DNA from 3 places in the Yersinia aldovae 670-83 genome. Region 2 is predicted to be linked to each of the others. Evidence: predicted binding sites of a transcription regulator. Region 2 holds the regulator's gene; each other region holds the start of a gene.

Region 1 (7,031 bases), 680 kb from region 2:
TCGCCATTGAGAAACCAGTTGCTGGCTCAGCACAAAGTGCTCAAGAGATTATCGAACCGGGGCGAATGGCAATTGCAACCTCAGGGGATTATCGTAATTACTTCGAGCAGAATGGTGTGCGTTACTCACACACGATTGATCCAGAGACAGGGCGGCCAATTAATCATCGGCTGGTATCAATAACTGTGTTAGATCCAAGCTGTATGACAGCAGACGGTCTTTCTACCGGTCTGGATGTCCTTGGGCCTGAACGCGGGATGGCCTTGGCCAACTTGCTGGGGATTCCGGTATTTATGATAGTCAAAACAGACGAGGGATTTGAGGAGCGTTATTCTGATGCATTCAAACCCTATCTGCAAAAAAGGCCATAGCAGGAGGGGATATGTTGACAACTTTTATCGCATCTTTTGTCTTTTTTCTCTTGGTCATCGGCGGGATGTCGTTAGGTTATATCGTAAAACGTAAAACCTTGCAGGGCAGTTGCGGCGGAATTGGGGCTTTAGGGATGGAAAAGGTATGTGATTGCCCAGAGCCTTGTGATTCTCGTAAGAAACGGTTGGCTAAAGAGGCTGCTCGTCAGAAGAAGCTAGAGCAATATCGTATCTTATAAAAGATATTATAGATCACGATATGGTCAATACAGTGGTAGTTGTGTATAAAAATTAGTTATATACGACTGGATCATATACAGAAGAAAACCGGGAGTGTTAGAAATTCTGTGTCATTCCAGTAATATGCAATCAAAAAGGAATGACACATGTCCCAACCCTTCGATTTCGACAAAGCGCTTAAGGCACTCCAGTCCGGTCAGGCATTAACCGGGAAAGATGGAATCTTAACGCCATTAATCAAACAGTTAACCGAAGCTGCATTAGCTGCTGAACTCGATTCGCATCTGGCTCAGGACGTTGAAGCCAACCGTAAAAACGGCTCAGGCAAAAAGACCGTTAAAACACCCACTGGCAGCTTTGAACTGGCCACGCCCCGCGATCGCAATGGTACTTTTGAACCTCAGTTGGTGAAGAAGCACCAGACCACACTTTCCGATGAGATCGAGCGCAAGATCATCCGTATGTTCGCACTTGGCATGAGCTACAAAGATATCAGCCAGGAAATTGAGGATTTATATGCTTTCAGCGTGTCCAGTGCCACCATCAGCGCGGTCACCGATAAAGTTATTCCTGAGCTGAAACAGTGGCAACAACGCCCGCTGGAAGCGGTATACCCCTTCGTCTGGTTGGATGCTATCCACTATAAAATCCGCGAAGACGGGCGTTATCAGAGCAAAGCGGTCTACACTGTTCTCGCCCTGAATCTGGAGGGCAAAAAAGAGATACTGGGCCTGTATCTGTCTGAAAGTGAAGGCGCTAATTTCTGGCTGTCGGTACTGACCGATCTACAAAATCGTGGTGTGAACGATATTCTGATTGCCTGTGTGGATGGTCTGACAGGGTTCCCGGAAGCGATAAACAGCATTTACCCCGATACAGAAGTTCAGTTGTGCGTCATTCACCAGATCCGTAACTCGATAAAATATGTCGCATCGAAGCATCACAAGGCGTTTATGGCTGATTTAAAGCCAGTTTATCGTGCGGTATCAAAAGAGGCAGCGGAAATCGCACTGGACGAACTGGAAGAAAAATGGGGCCAACAATATCCAGTGGTACTTCAGTCGTGGCGGAGAAAATGGGCCAATCTGTCGTGTTACTTCCGATATCCGGCAACGATCCGCAAGGTCATTTACACGACAAACGCCATTGAATCGGTGCATCGCCAGTTCAGAAAACTAACAAAAACGAAAGGCGCGTTCCCGAATGAAAACAGTCTGTTGAAATTACTGTATCTGGGATTAATGAATGCGCAGGAAAAATGGACAATGCCGATCCAGAGCTGGAATTTGACATTGTCCCAGTTGGCGATTTATTTTGAAGGCCGCCTCGATAAAGTGATTACGTTGTAATGATTTTTTAACGTGACACAGAATTATGAACGCTCTCTATACAGAAGAAAAACCCCCAGCCAAATAATAATTAACTGGGGTTTTTGTATTTACTTAGTGAAGAGTTCATTACTTATCTGGTTTTTCTGGTCTGCTTTCTTGGCTTACGGCGTTAAAGCTATTATTCATCATGTTCTGATTTGTCGCTATACCCGTCGTGTTAATTTTTGCTTATACATTCTTATTTGTTAGCTATATCTTTAAAAAGTGCAGGGGAATCAACCATGACACCATTTATCTGTAGTTCTTTCGCTTTCTTATAGTCTTCAGAGGTATTTATCCCGAAGAAAATGATATGTGCATTACTGTTTCTTCTAAAGCAGTCCATCGCTTCTTTGTCCCAGCTTAACACTGCGTCAGAACTTGCTGTACCCAAGGTATATTCTTCCACAACTTTTACTTTGCGATGCAGCTCTAAACCATACCAACGCTCTTTATCATCTGCCGGTAATTCACACTTGTGATCCATCGTGATATTCGCTAATTGAGTACGAGTGTAGTTACGGCTTTCGAAAAGTTTGACTTTATGTGAAGCATCGCTCTCTTTATTAACCTCATTCAACGCGTTTAGATAGTTATCATCCGTAGAGTAAACTCGGGTACGCGCAAAGCGGTTTTTCTCACCTTTAGAGGGAGTTGAAAGCGTTTTTTGCAAGGCTTTGGCGAATGTTTCAGGATTGGCATCAGGTGATTTAATATCCAGATAAAATGTGGTGTCAGGATATTTTTTTAGCACTTCATCAAGAGTAGGAATGCCAATATGTGAATCAGGTTTGCCCTGAATATTATGTTTCTTATTAAAGGCAACGCTGGCATCCACTTTAGCGAGTTGTTGGGCGGTATAACTGGAAACCGCTCCTGACTTATCCGTTAATTCTTTAAGATCCGAAGGGCGATAGAGGACAGGAATAATATCTTTAGATAACTGTAATGTGATCCATATAGCATTCGCACCATTAGACAACGCCTTATCGATTGCCGGTAAGGTATTTTCAGGAGCATCGGCGGTCCCTGCACGGTGTGCAATGATTTGTGGTGCAGGGAGTGTGACTGATTGAGCGTTAACGATAAAAGTAGCTGTGAGCAGTAAGGTAGCCATTATATAATTTCGCATGATATATAGTTTCCATTCATTATTTTATAATGAATTTGTGAGATGAAGGGTAATCATATAACTAACTTTTTTCGACACTGTCGAATTTAATCGTTTTTTATTAAAAATAAATAACAAAATGCTAAATTAAGCCAATAACAGAATTCAATTCTGTTATTGGCTTAATTTGTTGTCATTTTGATTAGGAAAATCACTAAATGTATCTTACTTCACTTTCGCGGTTCTGCCACTTGATATCGCTAATCATTGGGGAATTGCGTCTAAATTGATATTCTTACTCAGATTAATCTCCTTTGTGTGATGAGAGATTTCTGCTTAAATCTTAAAAACCATTAGTTAAGCATGATGTCATTGGTTTAGTGTTATATCGGATTCTATCCGGTTATGCACCTCTATGTGCCAGATTTTAAGAAGGAATGTTGCGTGTCGAAATTGCGGGTTGGTGTGATCTTTGGTGGTAAGTCGGCTGAACATGAAGTGTCATTGCAGTCGGCCAAAAACATCGTTGAGGCGATTGATAAAGAAAAGTTCGATGTCACGCTATTGGGGATTGATAAGCAGGGTCAATGGCATGTTAACGATGTATCCAACTACTTGTTAAATGCAGAAAATCCGGCGCTGATCTCGCTAAATCACTCAAACAAAAATGTCGCATTGATTCCAGGCCAACAACGTCAGCAACTTATCGCTGCGGATAATGGCAGCGCACTGGCTCAACTGGATGTTATCTTCCCGATTGTGCATGGCACGTTGGGCGAGGATGGGTCATTGCAGGGCCTGCTGAGAATGGTAAATATTCCGTTTGTCGGTGCTGGTGTTGTGGGGTCTGCGGTTAGTATGGACAAAGACATGACCAAACGCCTGCTACGTGATGCTGGGCTGAACGTTGCGCCATTTATCACGCTGACTCGCACCAATAAAAACAAATACCGCTTCGAAGCGATAACCGCAAAACTGGGTTTACCCCTATTTATCAAACCGGCAAATCAAGGCTCGTCAGTTGGCGTGAGCAAAGTACGCAATGAGGACGAATATCATCAAGCCATTGCGTTAGCGTTTGATTTTGACCATAAAGTGCTGGTGGAATCTGCCATCGTTGGGCGAGAGCTTGAATGCGCAGTTTTGGGTAATGATGATCCACAAGCCAGTGTCTGCGGTGAGGTAGTGATCAGTGATGAGTTTTACTCTTACGAGACCAAATACATCAATGAAACCGGTGCGCAGGTGGTGATTCCTGCGGCGATAGACAATGCAGCCAGCCTGAGAATTCGCACTGTGGCGCTAGAGGCTTTTCGCGCGCTGGAATGCCTTGGTATGGCGCGAGTTGATGTCTTTTTAACACCGGATAATGAGGTTATTGTTAATGAGGTCAATACGTTACCAGGTTTTACCAATATCAGTATGTATCCCAAATTATGGCGTGCCACGGGCGTGAGTTATACGCAACTGATCACCACACTGATTGAGTTGGCCTTGGCGCGTCATCAGCAAGATAAGTCACTGAAAAATTGCATTTTTAACCACTGTTGAGTGTTGTGATCTCCGCCATATTGAGGTTGCCTGTTCCGCCGTCTTACCCCTGCATTTCAAGTTGTAAGACGGCGGGGGACGCTGAAGATGGCCCCATTAGCAATCTGTTACGACGATATTACTCAGGCTCACCAGTGCCTTATCGAAGGGCCGCTTTGGTCTGGCTGTAAATTAGGATAATCTTGAATTCCCCCTGCGAATAACTGTATACTTGTACAGTTGTTTTGGCGGGGGGGAAAGATAACATGCGAAAGATTATTCATGTCGATATGGATTGCTTCTTCGCGGCGGTTGAAATGCGTGACGACCCCAGCCTGCGTGATATCCCCATTGCGATTGGTGGTAGCCGAGATCGGAGAGGCGTTATCAGCACGGCTAATTATCCGGCCAGACGATTTGGTGTGCGCAGCGCGATGCCAACGGCAATGGCGCTCAAGTTATGCCCACAACTCAAAGTGATCCCCGGCAGAATGGCGGCTTATAAAGAAGCCTCACTGCATATCCGTGAAATTTTCGCCCGCTACACCCCACTGATTGAGCCGCTGTCGCTGGATGAAGCCTATCTGGATGTCTCTGATTGCACCTTGTGTAGTGGTTCCGCTACCTTGATCGCACGAGAGATCCGCCAGACCATTTATGATGAGCTGAATCTTACGGCTTCTGCCGGTATCGCCCCGATAAAGTTTTTGGCCAAAATCGCTTCAGATTTGAATAAGCCGAATGGTCAGTATGTGATTACGCCTGACCAGATCTTACCTTTCTTATATGAGCTGCCGCTGAGTAAAATTCCCGGCGTCGGGAAAGTGACCGCTAAACGCTTACAAGAATTGGGGCTGGCAACTTGCGGTGATGTACAAAACTATTCACAGGCTGAATTACTAAAGCGATTTGGCAAATTTGGTCGCGTGCTGTGGGAGCGCAGCCACGGCATTGATGAGCGCGGAATATCGCCAGACCGGTTACGTAAATCGGTCGGCGTTGAGCAGACGCTAGCCGAGGATATTCACGATTGGGAAAGCTGTGAATCATTGATTGAGCAGCTTTATGTTGAATTGGAAACCCGCTTACGCAAGGTTAGGCCAGACCTGCATATTGCACGTCAGGGCATTAAATTGAAATTTCATGATTTTCAACAAACTACGCAGGAACATGTCTGGCCCGAGCTGAATAAAGCAGATTTACTGCAAGTGGCACGCATGGCCTGGGATGAACGACGCGCCGAGCGCGGTGTGCGGCTGGTGGGGCTGCATGTCACGTTGCTCGACCCACAACTTGAACGGCAATTGCTGTTAGATTGGGAATAGTGCTGCCAATAAAAACGGCGGGCCTGAGCGCCGCCGTTATAACATAAAAAAACAATCAGATTGGCTTATGCACGCTCTGGAATGGCCTTCAGCAGTGCGGTCAGTAACTGCCAATATTGACCCACACTTTCGATATGAACCTGTTCATCCGGTGAATGCGGGCCGGTCATGGTTGGCCCAATGGAAACCATATCCATATCCGGGTAAGGTTTTTTGAACAAACCACACTCCAGACCGGCATGGATCACCATGATATTGGGTGTTTTATTAAACAGCTTCTGGTAGGTTTCGCGCACCAGCGCCATCACCGGCGATGTTGGATCAGGCTGCCAACCAGGGTAGCCCCCTTTCGGTGCCGTTTGCGCGCCCGCTAACTGACCAATGGCAGTTAACATGCTCACCACATAATCTTTGCCGCTGTCGATCAGTGAACGAATCAGGCAGACTATCTCTGCTTCGTTCTCACTCATGGTCACCACACCGACGTTCAGTGAGGTTTCTACCACGCCCTTAACGGCATCACTCATGCGAATGACACCGTTTGGTGTGGCGTTCAATAGTGCTACCAGACGCTGTTGCGTCTCTTTGGTTAGCGCTTTTGCCTCGCTAGAAACTGGCTCAAGCACAATGGTCAGATTCTTTTCAACCGCAGCCAGTTCGTTTTTCAACGTTGCCAGGTACTCTTGGCTCAGGTTTTTTAACTGATCCACTTTGTTTGCGGCAATCGCCAGGGTGACAGAACCTTCTCGTGGAATAGCGTTACGCAGCGTGCCGCCATTCAAATCCAATACCCGCAGGTCCAGATCTGTTGTGTGTTCAAACAAGAAGCGCGCCAGCAGTTTGTTCGCATTGCCCAAACCTATATGGATATCGGCACCAGAATGGCCGCCTTTCAAACCCTTAATCGTGAGTTTCAGCGTCTGATAACCGGCGGGGATTGCTTCGCGCTTTAGGGCTAAGGTGGTAATAAAATCAATACCACCGGCACAACCCATATAGATCTCACCTTCCTGTTCGGAATCGGTATTGATCAGAATATCGGCTTTCAGCCAGTTGGGTTGCAGGCCGAACGCACCGTCCATGC
Region 2 (7,031 bases):
CGTGGCAGGATAATGATGTCACCAATGTTATCTTTCTCCACCTCAAATTTATTCATATTCAAGGCGTGATTAAGCAACTCTTCGGGTGTTTTATCCGGCACGGTGACGTCTTTCGCATAAGGCACGTTACGCAATAATTGCAGGTAGCAATCGAGTTGCTCAAGCAACTGCTCGCGAGTGAGTGAACGCTGACGTGAAGCCAATAATGCGGTTGAACACAGGTTCATGGCATTCGCCGCTGCCGCATTATTGATTCTGACCATAATCTTACCGGCCAAATCATTTACTACAGGCGTCAACCAACTTGGGCGCTGTGCTTCAATCGGATCGATAGCATCGCGCCATTGCGGCACGTTGGTATTCAGATAGGTTGTCAGCGGAATGGGTTCGCCAAAGTTCACATAGCCCTGACCGAGATTACGCAGTTTGCGCAAGCCACGCAGCATCTGCAACAGGCTCTCTTTCTCTTTGGTCGCCCCGCGCAACTCTTTAGCGTAAGTACCCACTTCCATTACATGCTCATAACCGATGTAAATCGGCACCAGCGTGATTGGACGTGAGCCACCCCGCAGCATGGCCTGAATGGTCATCGACAGCGTGCCGGTTTTAGGTTCCAGCAGGCGGCCGGTACGTGAGCGCCCACCTTCAACAAAGTATTCCACTGAGTAGCCACGGGTGAACAACTCACCCAGATATTCACGGAATACCGTTGAATAGAGTTTGTTGCCCTTAAAGGTACGGCGGATAAAGAACGCACCCAAACGGCGGAAGATTGGGCCGGCAGGCCAGAAATTAAGGTTAATACCGGCGGCGATATGCGGCGGCACCAGCCCTTGATGATAAAGCACATAAGAGAGCAGCAGATAATCCATATGGCTGCGATGGCAAGGCACGTAGACGATTTCATGACCATCTTGCGCCAACTGCCGCACGCGCTCTGCATTGTGGACGTTAATTCCCTGATACAAGCGGTTCCACGTCCAACTCAAAACCCTGTCAGACAGACGCACGGCTTCATATGAAAAGTCTGCGGCAATCTCTTCCATCAGTGTAATGGCGTTCTGCTGTGCTTTCTCGTGGGAGATTTTTTTGGTGCGCGCTTCATCGGCGACCGCTTTTTCAATCGCTTTGGAGGTCAAAAGCTTCTTGAACAGGTCTTGACGCGCCGGTAGGCTTGGACCAACCGCGGCCAGACGCTGACGTGAGAAGTGCATTCTTGCTACGCGCGCCAGTTTGTGGGCAATCGTTTTATCTGTACCATGCTCACTGGCCATACGGCGCAGTGAAACCGTGGTAGAGAAACGCACAAAGCTATCGCGCCCCAGCCACAATACGGCAAAAAATTTCTGCACGCCGTTCAGTACGCGCAGATGTGGCGTACCGTGGCCTTCACGCCCTGGAGAGCGGCCAAACATCACGGAAACCGGCAGCATTTGGATATCCAGCGCCGGATTATTGCGATGTAAATCGAGATAATCGTGGAATAGCTTTACCGATTCTTGTTTGGGTGCATAGTAACGAAACACCCTTGGGCCGTTATCGATAAAGACATGGCTGGGCAGCTGCACACCATCGATTTCCAATGGAATCAATGGGTCGGGCAGATCCTGTGCCTGACACTGCGCTCGCAAAGTCAGTAAATCAGCCTTAGAATTGTAAGGCAAAACGTACAGAATGGGACGAGAAGGGTCTAACCCTAACTCAGTCACAGGATCTGCCGGAATAACCTTGCTTTTTACCAACAGTTTAAGTGGTAAATTCAGTAACTTATAATATATTTTACGCCAACCTGACATAACTACATGAAGCCTCTTGTTAGCAATTCGTCGCAAGGATACCAGAAACTGGTTTTGAGATCTGTGGTGATGAGACAACATAAAATGGCAAAAATCATCATTAACTTAAGATAAAGGCAATAAAACATGGCGAATCAATCAACAGGATTAACCCGAATCTATAAAGCGGCCGGTTATTCTGTTAAAGGGTTAATGGCAGCCTGGAAAAACGAAGCCGCCTTTCGTCAGGAAATCGTCACCGCTATTGCTGCCATCATACTGGCTTTCTGGCTAGATGTGAGTGCCATAGCGCGTATCTTACTTATTTCCAGCGTGATCTTAGTTATCATTATAGAGGTAATAAACAGTGCTATCGAGGCTATCGTCGATCGTATTGGTAGTGAGTTTCACGAACTTTCTGGCCGGGCAAAAGATATGGGGTCAGCCGCAGTGTTTTTAGCGATTGGATTAGCACTATTTGTATGGATAACGGTACTTTGGCAGCATATTGGTCAATAAAGGCTCGAACAGTGCTGTCGATGTAAACAGTGATTAATCCCTGTTTTTATTCACTCTTTGGTTCCCAATGCTCGCTTACCTGTATATACTCACAGCAAGACTGTATAAACAAACAGGGGGCGGAATGAAAGCACTAACTACCAGACAGCAAGAGGTTTATGACCTGGTTCGCGATCACTTAGCGCAAACCGGTATGCCACCGACCCGTGCCGAAATCGCGCAGCGTCTGGGGTTTCGCTCTCCAAATGCCGCGGAAGAACATTTAAAAGCACTGGCCCGTAAAGGCGTGATCGAGATTGTTTCCGGCGCTTCCCGTGGCATTCGTTTACTGATGGAAGAAGAAGACGGTTTGCCGTTGATTGGCCGAGTTGCCGCAGGTGAGCCATTGCTTGCACAGCAGCATATCGAAGGCCACTACAAAGTAGACCCTTCCATGTTTAAACCGAGCGCAGATTTTCTGCTGCGGGTAAACGGAATGTCGATGAGAGATATCGGTATTCTGGATGGCGACTTGCTAGCGGTACATAAAACGCAAGATGTGCGTAATGGGCAAGTGGTTGTCGCACGAATTGATGATGAAGTGACGGTCAAACGCTTGAAGAAACAGGGTAATATCGTACAACTTCTGCCAGAAAATAGTGAGTTCCAGCCGATTGTTGTCGATCTGCGTGAACAAAGCTTCACTATTGAAGGATTGGCCGTTGGTGTCATCCGTAATGGCGACTGGATCTGATATAAGCGTTTATTTAGGGTATAAATTAATCGGCTTTCTTATTTTCATGAATGTTTTAATTAAATAATACCTTCTTGTTAGTGTGATAATATATAATTGACAATGAAGTGAGTGAATATATTTTAATATAATCCATTCTAACTGTCTGATTTATATCGCTATAGACACATGGATGTGTCTTATCCTGAAGAATGCTACCCACACTCTATTTATATATCAGTATTTACGTCTATTGCACTGGGGTAAATCTGTTTGTATTGCTCAAAGCTGTCTAATACTGCCGCCTTTTAGCGACAGTGTGATCTTTATCGCCAGGTATCTACTTCTTTCTCGTCACAATTGAGTGGTCGTGATCACAGTGATCATGGCTTTCACATGCTTCAACTACCCCACATTCCGCACATAAACCGTGTGCCTCTACTACGCTGTGACGCAGTGCAAAACCTGATTGCTTTGCCAATTGCGCCAAGGCCTCTTCAATCCCGACGGTAGTGCGCTCGGTCACTATCTTGCAGCGGTCACAGATAAATAGCGCTGAAGTATGAGTCGGCTCTTCAAAATGATGGCATAACACATAGCTATTAGCTGACTCGACGCGATGAATAAACCCTTGATCCAACAGAAAGTCCAATGCGCGATAAACTGTAGGCGGTTTGGCTTGCGGCTCAGAAACTCGTAGCAGATCCAGTAAATCATAAGCGCTGATAGCACCGGGCTGCTGGGCCATCAAACGTAATACCTCTAGACGTTGCGGGGTCAACCGGACGTTTCGTTGTAGGCATAGGCTTTCAGCCTTAGCGAGCAGCGTTTCCTCATTGATCGGTTTCATGATTGTAATCTCGCAACGTAGTCATCAATAGATTCTACCATGTTTGCGCGAGACGTCATATTGACAGGTGTTTGAATTGAGCAATGTTTTTCATCTCACAAAAATATCTCACAGCATATTCTCATACAGTGATCTCATCGAGCATTAGGAATAAGTTGTATTATATTACAGATTTAACTGCGTAGTTTCCTTCGCGGATAACTTGTTAATATGATATAAATCAACTGGTTGCATTAATGCGTTTACCTGTGTAAATACTTCTGTATATAATTGTTTTTTGAAAGAAGAAAATAAAAACTCATTGTAATATAGAGAATTGTATGTCCCACAACACGAGATATAGAACTGAGTTGGATGGATTACGAGCCGTCGCTGTTTTCGCAGTCGTTTTTTATCATGCAAAATTGTCTATTTTTGGCTATGAACTATTCAGAGGAGGCTTTTTAGGCGTAGATATATTTTTTGTATTATCCGGTTTTTTGATAACATCTATTATATTTTCAGACTTAAAAAAAGGTAATTTCTCAGTAAGTGATTTTTTCTTAAGAAGATCCAAGCGAATTCTACCTGCATTAATATTTGTCTTATTATTATCTTCTTTTCTCGCCAGCGAGATATAACGACATCACTACTATCAGCTAAACCAGTTATCTTTATTGGGGCAATATCCTATTCTATTTATCTTTGGCACCAGCCGCTGTTTGTATTCTATAGAATAAAAGTGGGGAGCATAGACACTCAAACATCGCTAGTACTTATTATGATCTCTGTAATTCTTGCCATCATATCGTTCTATTTAATTGAGAAACCATTTAGGAAGAAACAGCTTGCTCTATGGAAATGGGCTGTGATGGGGGTATCTGCATTTATTTTGATACTTTTCTCTGGGGTGACCATAATTAAAAACGGTTTTGCTGATTCTGCAGGTGAACGTTTATCACCCTTGGCAAAAAAGATGTATGAAGATTTTAAAGTTCCTGAATTCCGTAGATTGGAGAGTGTAACCACCGGCCGTAATTACCTTTCAGGCAAACCTACACATCTGTGTGGGAATAGAGATCCATCAGGGGCGTGCAAGTTTGGTGATGAAAGTTGGGTTGTCATAGGAGATAGCTACGCTGCTTCTTTTGAATATGCTTTGCAAACAGAATTAGCAAAAAAGGGAAAAGGAATAATATCTCTAACTTATGAACAATGTTCTTTTGTCTCTGACAAATTATGGTTCGGAACGGCTCCCGAGTGCCCTGATATTAATCGCCGACGTTGGGGGGTTATTAATGCGTTCTCAAGTAAAAAGACATTTTTAATTGCAGCTAATTATGCACAATTTAAAGATACAAAATTGGTTGAGGGTTCACCAGGTAAAGCCCTGAGTATGAATGTAGTATCTGAACCTGCTGCGCCTGACGAGTTGGTATGGGTATCTTTAGCCAGCAACATTAATAAATTGCTCTCTATGGGGCATCGAGTTGTTTTAGTTTACCCAATCCCTACGGTTCGAACGGATGTTAAACGAGACTATTTTAGATTGCTTAATATTAGTAATGGTAACGTCGGGAAAGTCTATGATAAAAGTACTAAAGGATATAATGCAGCAAGTGCATTGAGTGAAAAGTTGAATGCCTATATAAAACCAAGCCCTAACTTAATGATTATTAATCCTGTGGATAGTCTTTGTGAGGGGCATAACTGTCTGATTATTAATAAAAATGGGGGGCTATATAATCAAGGAAGTCATCTTTCTAATGCAGGTGCGAAGTTAGTGTTAGGCCAATTACCTATTATGGACGTGCCAATAGACTTAATTGACGAAAAGTAAGTTATCGCAATAGGGGGAGTGCTATCTGTAATTCAAATTACGGTCGATACATCTCCCCAGATTGACTGATACATTTTTATGCTATCATTAGGGCCGTTTTCCGTAATTCTCGTTCAGCCTTAGCCTCATTTTTGGGTCTGTATCGGGGTCTATCAAGAACAAACTCAACGAATGTATCAAGAAAATACTTTGGCAGACTTAGCCATGAAAAAAAGTGAATCAAGCCTGTTAGCACGCTACCCCCTACAGCGTTTCTCTGTTGCGCCGATGCTCGACTGGACCGATCGCCATTGTCGCTACTTTCATCGGTTGTTAACTAAGCAAGCGTTGTTATATACCGAAATGGTGACGACGGGAGCCATTATTCACGGTAAAGGGGATTATCTGGCTTATAGCGAACAGGACCATCCGGTGGCCTTGCAACTGGGGGGCAGTGATCCTCTGGCTTTAGCGCATTGTGCTAAATTGGCAGAATTGCGCGGCTATAATGAAATCAACTTGAATGTGGGTTGCCCGTCGGATCGCGTGCAAAATGGCCGTTTTGGTGCCTGCTTGATGGGGGAGGCCGAGCTGGTTGCTGATTGCATTAAAGCGATGCGCGATGTGGTTTCTATTCCGGTGACAGTAAAAACACGGATTGGTATTGACCAGCTAGATAGCTATGAGTTTTTGTGCGAATTTGTGCAAACCGTGGCAGAACGTGGCGAATGCAACATTTTCACTATTCATGCCCGTAAAGCCTGGCTCTCAGGATTGAGTCCGAAAGAGAACCGTGAAGTGCCGCCGCTGGATTATGAGCGGGTGTATCAGCTCAAGCGCGATTTTCCGGCACTGACCATTGCCATTAACGGTGGTGTAAAAACACTGGCAGAGGCCAAAGAGCACCTAAAACACCTTGATGGCGTCATGATGGGGCGCGAAGCGTATCAGAATCCCAGTATCCTGACACAAGTGGACCGCGAACTGTTTGATCCCAATGCTCTCGTGGTGGATAGCGTTAAGGCCATTGAAGCGCTTTATCCTTATATCGAACAAGAGTTATCACGCGGTGCTTACCTTGGCCACATAACCCGTCATATTCTGGGTGTTTTCCAGGGAATTCCCGGTGCGCGTCAATGGCGTCGCCATTTAAGTGAAAATGCTCATAAGCCCGGTGCTGATGTCTCCGTGGTGGAACAAGCGTTGGCAATGGTCACTCGCCCACAGGTTAGTTCTCTGTAATAAAGTTCGCTATAAGTTAGTCAAATTGACCATGCCTGCCAGTCTCACTGGTAGGTTTTCTTATTAAATAACGAAAATATTCAGTTGGTTAACGTAATTTTTTTGTTGGCATGTTTCTTGTAATACTCCTTATAA
Region 3 (7,031 bases), 1.1 Mb from region 2:
TGTACCCTGGTCCACCGCCTCGATTTCGGTACTTCCGGGCTGATGGTGATTGCCCGCAATAAGGCTATCAATGCCGCTCTCTGCCAACAGTTCAGCCAACGCACCGTGACTAAAGTGTACAGCGCACTGCTCTGCGGACATCTGGATGACAACGAAGGGGTGATAGATGCAGCTATTGCTAAAGACCCGGTACTGTTCCCGCTGATGTCGATTTGTGCAATCCACGGCAAGCCAGCTCGTTCCTACTATCGGGTCGTTGAGCGCTTTTATCATAAATTGGAAGACGGGACATTACTGCCATTGACGCGGGTACAGCTAACCCCGGAAACCGGGCGCACTCATCAACTCCGTATCCACTGTCAGCAGTTGGGCCACCCTATTTTGGGCTGTGACCTGTATGGTGGCCGTCTGCTGCCTGGTACCGAACAGACTCCGCGACTAATGCTGCACGCCAGTGAGCTGCATTTTGTTCATCCCATTAGCGAAGAGTGGATCAAAGCCCATAATGCCAGCCCGTTCTGAAAAGAATCCTATAAAGCAATACGGGTCAAGTCTGACGTCAAACAGATAACTGTGACTAATGCCGCCGCCTTTGCAACAGTGCTAAATGAACCCATCAGTAACTTTAGCCCTCAGGCATCAGCTTTCCCGAAGGCATGATTATCCTGGTTGATCCAGAAAAAGAGCCGATGCCAGGAAACTTTGTGATTGCCAAACCCACGGACGATAACGAGGCGACATTTAAGAAATTAATCGTTGATGCTGAAATTAAGTATTTGAAACCATTGAATCCGGCATACCGTTTGATTGAATGGTAACTGCAAGATACTCAGCGTCGTAGTTGACGCTCGTGGGTTACAGATAGATTCGCCACACACCTCTATTACTGTGCAATGTGATTGCAGAAAAAATAACTAAATTGCGCTTATAAACAGTCAGATAGCTTTCCATACTGAAATAACCGCCAGTGATTAAACCATAAAATCACCTACGGTTATTTAAATTTCGCTAAAATCCCGTGCTGACCCCCTTACATTCCATTTCTTTTGTTAAAACAACTTAAAACACGGTTGTTTGCCACCCACGATAACTGTATATTAATACAGTACTTACTTATCAGGAAAAAGCCATGCGAGTTGAATTGATTTATGACAAACGGAATGTTGCCGGCCTTGCCAATGCGGGCGAAATGATTAAGGCAGAGTTGACTAAACGCGTGCACCGAGTCTTTCCAAATGCAGAGGTTAAAGTTAAAGCGATGCAAGCCAACGGCATCAATACCGACGCCAATAAACAAGAAAAATCAGTGCTTAATCGTTTAGTTGAAGAGATGTTTGATGAAGCTGATGAATGGCTCGTCAATGTGTTTAACAGTTAGCAGTATGGCATCAGGTTCCGGACAAATACGCCAGGCCAATACCATGAAGAAAATTGTCAGCAGCGTGTGTGATGTCGCCACCATGATGTCGGAGATAACCAACGCGGCGATGAATAAATACGGGGCATACATGAGATCAATAGTACTGTTGCGTAGCTGGATACAATGGTGCAGCAAAATATCGCACTGATGCAAAAGCCAACTACTGCGTCTGCCGCATTACAGGCTCAAGCAACTGATTTAACTGAAACCGTAGGCTAATTCAGGAGCGAATCTATCCGTCAAATCATAGAGTTTTGTGTCAGCGGGAGAAGCCAACTCGCTGAAACACCCCTACTCCAATAATATCCGAGCACCAATCTTGAGCGGGGTAAACTTATCTGATGCTACCCCTGCGTCACTCAGTGCCTGTTTAAGTTGTTGCGGCGGCTCATCCAGAGATTCATCTGCCAGTTCAAATACCCCCCAATGGATCGGCACTGTCATCGGTTGCTGTAATTGCAGGAACAGTTGGACCGACTGTTGCGGATCCATATGCTGGGCATTCATAAACCAGCGCGGAGCGTAAGCGCCAATCGGCAGCGCGGCGTAATTGAATGGCCCTAACCTCTCACCGATAGTAAGCAGTTGCTGACAATAACCGGTGTCTCCGGTGAAATAGAAGTTAATCTCATCACGTTTTACCACCCAACCAGACCACAGACTTTGATTACGATCCCAAGGTGTACGCATACTCCAGTGGCGGGCAGGTACGCAGTGAAACTCAAAATCAGCGGCAACATGCTTATCCCACCAATCCAATTCATAGATATGACTGGCTCCAACCTGTAATAACCAATTTTTTAATCCCAAAGGAGCCAGAAAGACGATATCGGGAAAGCGGCGCAACAATTGGATAATGGTCGTAGCATCCAAATGGTCATAGTGGTTATGTGAAATCACCACCACATCAATATTGGGTAATTGTAAAACATCAGCGGACACCGGTGTTTTACGCGCTGGCCCGTAAAAATTAAGGGGGGAAGCACGCCTGGAAAGCACCGGATCAAATAGCACCGCCTGCCCGTTAATCCGTAATAATAGCGAAGCGTGGCCCAACCACCATAAGGCATCTTGCTCACCACTGAAATCAGCTTCTTGCCACCAATCGGCAATAAACTGCGGGTAACCCTGCTGAGGCGGTTTTGGTAATGACTGACGTTTTCTCTCCTCGCGCCAGCGTTTCAAATCTTGCGGATGATGAACAACAGGTTCGATATTCTGAAATCCAAACTCGGTATGGTGTGGCTTACTGACATCATAATAGGGGTTTTTCTTCACTATTTTGTATCCTTTATGGCCCTGCCAACATTATTTATGGGTGATGCCCACAGCCACTCACTCTGTATAGTGGTGGTTCACATTATGAATGACTCTCTCGCTACCCATGATGAAATTTCAAACTGCCGATATTAGCCGTTACTTGCCCATCACCCGTACTGACCTCACTCAGTGCGGTTTCTATTGTATTAAACAAATTGTATCAATCAACAATTGCCTTAAAGCATGATAGCCCTGACGGCCCAACCAACATTTCCCACAATGTAAATTATTTGTCAGCCAGAAGATTTCCGCATGTATTATTTAATTATCCGATTACTATAAGCTCACGCTTCCTATTTTATTTTTTTGAACATGGATAAACGATTGCTGAAACATCTCCCTGCCCCGCTGCTGGCCGCCGCGTTGCTCACGATCCCCTTGCACAGCCATGCCAATACTGAACTTCTGACCTCACAAGTTGTTGATCAATATGCTGAACATATTTTCTATAACAGTGGTGCTATGGGGATGGCGCTGGTTGTTATTGATAATAATCAAGTGGTCAATCGTAGTTTTGGTGAAACCAAGCCCGGTAACAATCTTCGCCCACGACCAGATTCTCTGATCCGCATTGCCTCGATTACCAAGCTGATGACCAGTGAGGTCATGGTAAAGTTGGCCGACGATGGCACAGTTAAATTAACTGACCCGCTAATGAAATACGCGCCGAAGGGTGCCAGAGTACCGTCTTATAATGCTAAGCAGCCGATTACTCTGCTAAATCTGGCCAGCCACACCAGTGGGTTGCCGCGCGAGCAACCCGGTGGCCCACAAAAAAGACCGGTATTTACCTGGCCGACCACGGATAACCGGTGGCAATGGCTTAAGCAGGCGAATGTCACCGTTCCACCAGGGGTTAGAGCCGCTTATTCAAATCTGGCTTACGACTTACTGGCGGATGCGTTGTCACGGGCATCCGGCAAGTCATATTCCAGCCTGCTGCGTGATAAAATCACCGCGCCGCTGGGAATGAAAAATACCACCCTCACCCCAACTGCGGAGCAATGTAACCGCCTGATGATCGGTGTTGGCAGCAGCCGTTGTGAAAACACACTCGCCGCGGCGGGGAGTGGCGGGATTTACTCGACACCTGAGGATATGCAACGTTGGATGCAGCAATTCTTATCTTCCGATAACCGCGCACGTAAAAACTCGGCCAAACGTGAACAAACGATGTACTTTCAGCGGCGTGATTTGACCTCGCTGAAAGGGATGGATGTTGCCGGTCAGGCCGATGCGCTGGGGCTGGGCTGGGTTTATATGGCCCCCGCGGCTGAATTACCGGGCATTATGCAAAAAACCGGCGGTGGTGGCGGCTTTATTACCTATATGGCAATGATTCCGGAGAAGAATATTGGTGTTTTTGTGGTGGTAACCCGCACACAATTGACTAAGTTCACCAACATGAGTGACGGCGTGAACAAATTAGTGGCTGAATTAGCAAAGAATGATTGATATCGCAGGACGGCAGTGTAAAAACTGCCACTGTGGTAGCTTGAGCGCAGAAATGCAAAAACCCGTTATCTTATTCAGATAACGGGTTTTTTAATTGGTGCCGGCACCAAGAGTCGAACTCGGGACCTACTGATTACAAGTCAGTTGCTCTACCAACTGAGCTATGCCGGCGTAATTCTTTGGAAAGTCACTTCATTTCCTTGGCGCGCAATATAGTATAACTCAGAACAAACAATCAAGCGGTATCAACAAATTATTTGCATTTCGCTTCATAAAACAACAGATTGTCGAATAATTAAGCGTCGGAATGCACAAAAACAGACTGCCGTTACCAATCGATACCCTTTTGCGCCTTAATTCCGCTATCAAAGGCATGTTTAACAGGCCGCAGCTCACTAACAGTATCGGCAAGATCAATAATATCGCGATGACACGCCCGCCCGGTAATAACCACACTTTGACTCTTCGGCCGGTTTTTTAGTGCGACAATCACTTCATCTAACGCTAAATAGCCGTAAGCGACCATATAAGTCAGCTCATCCAACACGACAAGCTCGTAAGATGGGTCCGATAACATCCGGCAACCCTGTTCCCACACCCGTTTTGCCGCCAAGGTATCCGCCGCTTTATCTTGTGTATCCCAGGTAAAACCGGTCGCCATAATATGAAACGCTACCCCGTGGCGTTCCAACAGGTTGCGCTCACCGCTTTCCCATGTTCCTTTAATAAACTGTATTACACCTACCCGCATCCCATGCCCTACGGCTCGGGTTGCTGTGCCAAAAGCTGCCGTAGTTTTCCCTTTGCCATTACCGGTAAATATCATAATGATGCCACCGGTTTGGGTCGCATCTGCAACGCGTGTTTTTACGTGATCTTTAATGCGTTGCTGTCGCTGTTGATACCGTTTTTCGTGCACAGTGAAACCCTCATAAAAAAACTACTGCTGACAGCCAGCACATGTTTTCATCTGAATCTGGTCAAAAAATGAGTTACCTTTGTCATCCACTAAAATAAAAGCGGGAAAATTTACCACTTCCATTTTCCACACTGCCTCCATTCCTAACTCTGGATACTCGATACATTCCAGACTTTTGATGTACTCCTGCGCCAAAATAGCTGCTGAGCCGCCAATACTGCCCAAATAGAATCCACCATGTTTGTGACACGCTTTCGTAACCTGTTGGCTGCGATTGCCTTTTGCCAACATAATTAAGCTGCCACCCTGGGATTGGAAGAGGTCCACATAAGAGTCCATATGCCCACCCGTTGTTGGCCCCATTGAACCTGACACAAATTCGTCTGGTGTCTTTGCTGGCCCAGCATAATAAACAGGGTGATCTTTCATGTATTGCGGTAATGCCTCCCCCCGCTCTAAACACTCTTTTAATTTGGCATGAACAATATCCCGCGCCACAATCAGCGGGCCACTAAGTGATACGCGCGTGGACACTGGATGGCGAGAAAGCTGTCGGCGGATTTCATCCATCGGCTGGTTAAGGTCAATATTAATCACCTTACCTTCATTATTCACTCGCAGATGTTGGGGGATATATTGCTCAGGATGGCGTTCTAATTTTTCAAGCCAGATACCTGCTTTATTAATTTTGGCTTTAATATTGCGGTCAGATGAACATGAAATAGCCATACCTATCGGGCAAGAACCCCCGTGGCGTGGTAAACGAATAACCCGAACATCGTGAGCGAAATATTTCCCACCAAACTGAGCACCTAAACCAAACTCACGAGAAGCCTGTAGTAACGCGTTTTCGAGTGCTATATCACGAAATGCCTGACCGTATTCGTTACCCTCAGTTGGCAGATTGTCATAATATTTAGTTGAAGCCAGTTTAGCTGTCTTCAGTGTTAATTCTGCGGAGGTTCCGCCAATGACAAACGCAATGTGATAAGGAGGACACGCTGCCGTTCCTAACCCTCTCATTTTCTCGATTAAAAAGGCTTTGAGCTTTTTGGGTTCCAAAACCGCTTTTGTCTCCTGATACAGTGCAGCTTTATTTGCTGAACCACCGCCTTTATTCACAAACAGGAAGCAATATTGCATTCCGGGGGTTGCAAAAATATCTATTTGGCCGGGAAGATTGGTGCCGGTATTCACTTCGGTATACATATCTAGTGCTGCATTTTGTGAATAGCGCAAATTATCGTGACGGAAGGTGTTATAGATGCCACGAGATAAGGCTTGTGCATCATCGCTATCGGTCCAAACGCGTTGACCTTTTTTCGCCACAACAGTGGATGTGCCGGTATCCTGACAATTAGGCAAGATGCCTCTAGCTGAAATCTCGGCATTACGTAATAGCTGAAGTGCGACATATTTATCATTTTCGCTGGCCTGTGGATCATGCAAAATAGCGGCGACTTGCTGTTGATGCGCTGGGCGCAGGAAAAATGAAGCATCATGAAAAGCTTGCTGTGACACCAATGTCAGCGCTTCAGGGGCAACTTTTAGTACTTCTTTACCTTCAATTTCAATCGTAGAAACATACTTATCCGTTAATAGATAATACTCAGTTTCATCTTCTGAAAGCGGAAATAGCTCTTGGTAAAAAAAGTCATTTTTATACATTATACTCACTCGATTAGTGAAATGATAAATAGCAAGCAGGACTCACCCATCAATTAAGTTGAAAATGGTCTATAGCATATCTTTCAGTATGCCAGATGAGTTACCATATCATTATTGATGGGAGGAAATAAAAAGCAACTGTTCTCTCTGCAACATATAATGCTTATTGGTTAATAAGCCTCTGACAATATAGCCTAAAACAAAATAAGCTCTATTATTAATAATAAAATTACAAGTAATCGCTTCAGC

What was found. Region 2 encodes LexA, which represses DNA repair genes until DNA is damaged. Its sites were predicted from a motif close to TNCTGTATGTACATACAGNA; they were not measured.
Positions count from the first base shown of each region.
Region 1: a site for LexA is predicted at 4,845-4,864, ahead of dinB (DNA polymerase IV). Genes of this name have one in related genera too.
Region 3: a site for LexA is predicted at 1,089-1,108, ahead of AT01_RS05350 (DinI-like family protein). Genes of this name have one in related genera too.

Region 1 covers NZ_CP009781.1:1,611,581-1,618,611, reverse strand. Annotated here, with positions in the region: gene AT01_RS07500 (FAD:protein FMN transferase) at 1-371, shown strand, start outside; gene nqrM ((Na+)-NQR maturation NqrM) at 383-610, shown strand; gene AT01_RS07490 (IS256 family transposase) at 758-1,960, shown strand; gene AT01_RS07485 (glycerophosphodiester phosphodiesterase family protein) at 2,181-3,098, opposite strand; gene ddlA (D-alanine--D-alanine ligase) at 3,537-4,643, shown strand; gene dinB (DNA polymerase IV) at 4,889-5,947, shown strand; gene pepD (beta-Ala-His dipeptidase) at 6,013-7,031, opposite strand, start outside.
Region 2 covers NZ_CP009781.1:2,294,487-2,301,517, reverse strand. Annotated here, with positions in the region: gene plsB (glycerol-3-phosphate 1-O-acyltransferase PlsB) at 1-1,796, opposite strand, end outside; gene AT01_RS10490 (diacylglycerol kinase) at 1,923-2,294, shown strand; gene lexA (transcriptional repressor LexA) at 2,419-3,027, shown strand; gene zur (zinc uptake transcriptional repressor Zur) at 3,347-3,856, opposite strand; gene AT01_RS22285 (acyltransferase family protein) at 4,177-4,476, shown strand; gene AT01_RS10475 (SGNH hydrolase domain-containing protein) at 4,617-5,675, shown strand; gene dusA (tRNA dihydrouridine(20/20a) synthase DusA) at 5,880-6,896, shown strand.
Region 3 covers NZ_CP009781.1:1,155,303-1,162,333, forward strand. Annotated here, with positions in the region: gene AT01_RS05340 (RluA family pseudouridine synthase) at 1-522, shown strand, start outside; partial or broken gene AT01_RS05345 (LexA family protein) at 630-918, shown strand; gene AT01_RS05350 (DinI-like family protein) at 1,130-1,378, shown strand; partial or broken gene AT01_RS20585 (methyl-accepting chemotaxis protein) at 1,371-1,639, shown strand; gene AT01_RS05355 (MBL fold metallo-hydrolase) at 1,712-2,701, opposite strand; gene ampH (D-alanyl-D-alanine-carboxypeptidase/endopeptidase AmpH) at 3,053-4,195, shown strand; tRNA gene AT01_RS05365 (tRNA-Thr) at 4,291-4,366, opposite strand; gene cobO (cob(I)yrinic acid a,c-diamide adenosyltransferase) at 4,524-5,114, opposite strand; gene AT01_RS05375 (fumarate hydratase) at 5,136-6,782, opposite strand.